One region of the Litchfieldia luteola genome, then DNA from elsewhere that is predicted to be linked to it. Evidence: riboswitches for the same ligand, from Rfam matches in the RefSeq annotation. Region 1 holds a riboswitch; the other holds the start of a gene.

Region 1 (3,121 bases):
ATGGACCTTTTAGACTAAATGGACTAAAATGTTAATCATATTACAACTATAATTATCTTAGAAAGAGGATAAATTATGACGATATCATTTATTCCTGAAAAAGCTACTGAACAAGAGGTACTATCAAACATTATAAAAACTATTCCAATCATTCATTCTATGCTTCCAGATATTGCTATAGGGGTTACGAATACTGAAGAGTGGTTAGTCTATTATCCTAGTAAAAAAATTGATATCGGAGCCCGTCCTGGCATGAAAATTAATCCAGAAGAGCCATTAACTGATTGTATCCGCTTTAATAGGAAAATTGAAGTAGAGGTACCGGCAGAATTTTTTGGAATTTCCTTTACTGGGTTAGCTGCACCAATCGTTATTGGTAGGAAAGTAATTGGGGCAGTTGCCATACAGATGCAGAAACAAAATGAAAGAGCATTACGCAACATATCTGAGCAAATTGTTGACTCTCTTTCTACTGCAAACAATCAAGTTCACAATATAACTCAAGCGGCTTCCGATCTATCATTAATAAGTGACGGATTAATGGAAAAATCAATAAAGGCATCAAAAGAAGTAGAAAATACAGAAGAAGTTCTATCATTTATAAAAAAAATCGCTGACCAAACCAATTTACTAGGGTTAAATGCATCGATTGAGGCTGCCCGTGCTGGTGAAAAGGGAGCTGGATTTTCAGTAGTTGCCAATGAGATTAGAAAACTATCTAATGAAACGGTAGCATCTACAGAAAAAATACGCAAAACACTAACAAATATTCAACAATCTATGAATGCAATCTCAATTGAAATTGAGAAGGTTGTTAAAGTCGGAAATAACCAGGCAAATTCAACAGTGGAAATTTCAAATTTTATAAAAGAAATTGAAATGATGAGTCAAAAACTAAAACAATATGCAGATGAGTTATAAGGCTTTGAACTTCTCAATGGCGGATATGAGTAATAATACTACTATTTAGAAGTTATTAAACTTTAAAAAAATTAAAAATATTTGTTGACATTATTTCTCTACCACGTTAAAGTAATAACTATCAAATTTAACCACAAACTTAATACGTGATCTCTTATCAAGAGTGGCGGAGGGACTGGCCCTACGATGCCCGGCAACCGTTCCATATTTTTAAATGGAATTGGTGCTAAATCCTGCAAAGCAAGTTATTTGTTTTGGAAGATGAGAGAGGATTATCGGATAATGCCGCTTAAACCTCTCTTTTTAGAGAGGTTTTTTTATTGTCTTCTTCTAGCTCTAGCGCCCTGAACAAGGCGCTTACGCTTTTGGGTACATAGCATCCTCTCAATACTACAGGCAAGGAGGAAAATGACAGCTCAGATCAGTATTAAGAAAACTACTTAGAAAAGGGGAACTAACAAAATGTTTAAAAAATCTTTAGTCAAAACAGTGTTAACTTCAGCAGTAGCCTTTACACTTCTATTAGCCGGCTGTGCTTCAGGAGAAAATACAAATCAAGCGAGTAATGAGAAAGTAAGTTTTGAAAATGTCCCAGAGCGTTTTGCGAATGGAGAAGGTGCAAAAATTAAAGTCATTCGTAAAATTGGTGGAGATGATCATACCGCACAATTTTTAGCTGGTGCAAAGGAAGAAGGAGAGTCACTTGGCTTTGATGTGGATGTATTCACAGCCAATGGCGATACAGCTAAATTCCATGATGCAATCGAGCAAGCATTAACACAAGACTATGATGGCTTTATTATTTCACATGGTGATGATGCTGCGACGGTTGATGGAGTGAAAAAGTTAGTTGAAGCAGGAAAAAGTGTCGTTACCTTTGATTCAAACCCAGACCTTGCAACAATTGCAGGTGTAACGTTAACATCTCAGGATGATGAAGCATTAGCAACATTAGCTCTTGAACAATTAGTAAAAGAGCATAATGGTGAAGCGAATATTGTGTACCTATGGGTAGATGGGTTTCCACCTATGGTAAGAAGAAACAATGTTTATAAAGAAGTACTAGCCAACAATCCTGAAATTAAAGAGGTTGAGCGTTTCGGTGTAGCAGCTGCTGATACATCTGTTCAAACCCAAAATGCGGTAGCAGCCATGTTAAACAAACATCCAAAAGGTGAAATCGATGCGATTTTTGCTACATGGGATGCTTTCGCAATCGGTGCAGCACGTGCAATTAAAGAAGCTGGTAGAGATGAAATCAAAATTTATGGTATTGATGTTTCTAATGCGGACCTACAAGAAATTCAAGCGGATGGAAGCTCTTGGAAATATACGGCTGCAGTAGATCCAAAATTAATTGGTGCTGTTAATTTAAGACTTTTAGCGAAAAAATTAGCTGGAGAAGAAACTCCACAAACTTATGACTTAGAAGCATCTCTTATCTCACAGGCTGACCTACAGGGTTCTAGTGATCCAGTTAATATGGTGAATCTAGCAAACATTGTAGAAGGCTGGGGTACATCAACTGCGTTTGATGAAGAATGGATGAAGGTGTTAAAAGAGCATTATCAAAAGTAAATTTTGTTGCTAATGGTTTATGTGACCTGGGTTTGGCCAGATGGTTGAAATGAGGTCACATAACATCATTTATGCGCCATGGGTTTGGTAGAAATACCGAAATGAGGTTACATAAATCCATTTATTCACCCTGTAATTGGTCAAATGGAGTAAATGAGGTCACATAAATCCATTTATGCGCCCTGTAATTGGTCAAAAGGAGAAAATGAGGTCACATAAATCCATTTATGTGCCCTGTAAATGGTCAAATGGAGAGAATGAGGTCACATAAATTCATTTATGCGCCCTGTAATTGGTCAAAAGGAGAAAATGAGGTCACATAAATCCATTTATGCGCCCTGTAATTGGTCAAAAGGAGAAAATGAGGTCACATAAATCCATTTATGTGCCCTGTAACTGGTCAAATGGAGAGAATGAGGTCACATAAATCCATTTATGCGCCCTGTAATTGGTCAAAAGGAGAAAATGAGGTCACATAAATCCATTTATGTGACCTGTAATTGGTCAAATGGAGGAAATGGGGTCACATAAATCCATTTATGTGCCCTGTAACTGGTCAAATGGAGGAAATGGGGTCACATAAATCCATTTATGCAACCGCAATCTAGCTATCTACTAGAAA
Region 2 (3,121 bases), on a different contig from region 1:
TGCACATGAAGCTGGTATTCCATTAATCATTGACAACACGTTTGCCACACCATATCTATGCAGGCCAATTGAACATGGTGCAGATATAGTAATTCACTCAGCAACAAAATGGTTGCTTGGGAATGGTACTACTCTTGGAGGGATTATTGTAGATGGAGGGAAATTTGATTGGAACTCGGCAAAGTTTCCTGGATTTACAACACCTGATCCGAGCTATCATAATTTAGTATACTCAGAAGCGTTAGGGCCTGTTGCTTTTATTGTGAAGGCAAGAGTTCAGTTATTAAGGGACTTAGGTCCGGCCATTAGCCCATTTAATGCATTTCAGTTTAACTTAGGACTGGAAACACTGCATGTCCGGATGAAAGAGCATATTCAAAATACGAGAAAGATCGTCTCCTACTTAGATGAGCATCCTGGTGTAGAGTGGGTATTATACCCGGAGCATGAAGAACATCCTGGAAAGGAATTAGCGAAGAAGTACTTACCTAAAGGTGCTGGTGCAGTTGTTGTATTTGGAATCAAAGGTGGCAGGGAAGCTGGAGCAAAAGTCATTAATAATGTAACTCTTTGGTCTCATGTAGCGAATGTAGGGGATGCCAAGAGCTTAATCATCCATCCTGCAAGTACCACTCATCAGCAATTAGGGGCCGAGGATTTAAAGAAATCCGGAGTGACTGATGATTTAATCAGGCTTTCAGTTGGAATTGAACATTGTGAAGATCTTCTTGAAGACTTAGAACAAGCAATTGAAAAGGCAACAGGACTTTCTTCTAAAAAGCCAGTAAGTGCTATTTAAAAATAGTAAAATATAAAAATATTATTTTTGTTGACACTGATTTCTTACCCATGATATACTCACTTTCGTACTCAATTAATACTTAACTGTTTTAAAGCGATAATTGAATAAAGTGTAACTCTTATTGAGAGAGGTGGAGGGATGTGCCCTATGAAGCCCGGCAACCGTCAACTATGTTGAAATGGTGCCAATTCACACAAAGCTATTGCTTTGGGAAATGAGAGGAAGGACTATATTACGTATGCCTTTCTGCTCATTTGAGTAGAAGGGCTTTTTGTTTTTTGTTAGGCTCTTTACGCAATGAAAGTTGCTTATTAGGTAATTATTTGATAGTGGATTGGAGCGGAAGGCATTTGACTCCTGCGGGAAGTAGAGGAAAGGTCGAGACCCGCAGAGGGAACGTCGAGGAGGCTTGACTTCCTCCCCGCGGAAAGCAAATGCCTGTAGCGCAAAGGAACGGTCAAAGTTAAATCTGTAAACAACAATATTTGAGAAAAGAGACATTGATAAACTAAATAAGTCCTGTCCATATTTAAGAATATTTACATTATCCTACGCTTGAAGAACCAAACTAAACAGAAGTAGTTACTTAAAGAAGGTGAGAAATAGATGATTACATTGCAAAATGTAAAAAAGATTTATAAATCGAAAACAGGATCAGTGACTGCTGTTGATGGCGTTAACCTAGACATTAAACAAGGAGAAATCTTTGGAATCATTGGTTACAGTGGAGCTGGGAAAAGCTCATTAATCAGACTATTAAATGGACTTGAAATTCCAACAGAAGGCTCAATATCTGTAGCAGGCCATCAAATTACCAGTGCTAAAGGAAACAAGTTAAGAAAAGCACGACAGGAAATAAGTATGATTTTTCAACATTTTAACTTGTTGTGGTCACGTACAGTTAGCGAGAATATCGAGTTTCCTTTAGAGATTATTGGAGTGCCAAAGAAAGAAAGACTTAGACGCGTTGATGAGTTAGTAAAGTTAGTGGGACTTGAGGGAAGAGAAAAAGCCTATCCTTCACAGCTTAGTGGAGGACAGAAGCAAAGAGTAGGTATTGCAAGGGCACTAGCAAGCAATCCCAAAGTGTTACTTTGTGATGAGGCTACCTCAGCGCTTGACCCACAAACAACAGACTCAATCTTAGATTTGCTGGTAGATATAAATGAGCGCTTAGGTCTAACAATTGTGCTTATCACTCATGAGATGCATGTTATCAGGAAAATTTGCCACCGTGTTGCAGTTATGGAAGATGGAAAGATAGTTGAGCAAGGTCAGGTTTTAGAGGTATTTAGGAAACCTAAGATGCCAATCACCCAAAGATTCGTAAAACAAGTGACGGAGCCAGAGGAAACAAAAGAAACGATTGAGCACTTGCTTGATCAATATCCAAACGGTAAAGTCATCCAACTCACTTTTGTAGGAGATGCTGCTGAACGTCCATTGATGACAAATTTAATTCGAAACTTTAATCTAAACGTTAACATTCTTCAAGGGAAAATCTCACAAACCCAAAGTGGTTCTTACGGTACTCTTTTTATCCATGTTGATGGAGACACTAGCGAAATCGATAAAGCAATTGATTATATTCATAGCGAGCAAGTTGAAGTGGAGGTGATAGCAAATGCTTGAGGAGCTATTACCAAATGTTAAGTGGGAAAAAGTTATAACGGCTACCAATGAAACACTATACATGACTGGAATCTCGGTCATCGCGACATTTATCTTAGGCATTATTTTAGGTTTGTTATTATTTCTTACTTCTAAAGGGAACATATGGGAAAGTAAGGCTATGAATTCAGTTATTGCAGCCATCGTAAATATTTTCCGTTCTATTCCATTTATTATTTTAATTATTTTGCTGATTCCATTTACTAAAACAATAGTTGGTACAATACTAGGTGCAAATGCTGCCCTTCCTGCTCTAATAATCGGAGCAGCTCCGTTCTATGCAAGAATGGTTGAAATTGCTCTTAGAGAAATTGATAAAGGGGTTATTGAAGCAGCCAAATCAATGGGTGCCACAACAACTACAATCATTACAAAGGTTTTACTACCTGAATCTATGCCAGCGTTAGTGTCCGGAATTACTGTAACAGCCATTGCTCTTGTAGGATATACAGCTATGGCTGGAGTAATCGGAGCTGGCGGTCTAGGAAACCTTGCTTATTTAGAAGGGTTTCAAAGAGGCAATAATGATGTAACATTTATTGCCACTGTTTTAATTTTAATTATTGTTTTTATACTTCAGTTTATCGGTGACATTGTCACTTCAAAATTAGATAAAAGATAAGGAGAGATTTAACATGAAAAAAACGT

The links. Region 1 has a riboswitch for S-adenosylmethionine ahead of J2Z26_RS08190 (sugar ABC transporter substrate-binding protein). Riboswitches for the same ligand answer to the same signal wherever they lie in the genome.
Region 2: linked by a shared signal. The riboswitch ahead of J2Z26_RS19235 (methionine ABC transporter ATP-binding protein) and the one ahead of J2Z26_RS08190 (sugar ABC transporter substrate-binding protein) in region 1 are both predicted to bind S-adenosylmethionine.

The regions. Positions count from the first base shown of each region.
Region 1 covers NZ_JAGGKM010000002.1:654,893-658,013, reverse strand. The annotation lists gene J2Z26_RS08195 (methyl-accepting chemotaxis protein) at 76-921, shown strand; SAM riboswitch class I at 1,073-1,189, shown strand; gene J2Z26_RS08190 (sugar ABC transporter substrate-binding protein) at 1,384-2,499, shown strand.
Region 2 covers NZ_JAGGKM010000008.1:14,045-17,165, forward strand. The annotation lists gene J2Z26_RS19230 (O-acetylhomoserine aminocarboxypropyltransferase/cysteine synthase family protein) at 1-799, shown strand, start outside; SAM riboswitch class I at 918-1,023, shown strand; gene J2Z26_RS19235 (methionine ABC transporter ATP-binding protein) at 1,409-2,434, shown strand; gene J2Z26_RS19240 (methionine ABC transporter permease) at 2,427-3,095, shown strand; gene J2Z26_RS19245 (MetQ/NlpA family ABC transporter substrate-binding protein) at 3,109-3,121, shown strand, end outside.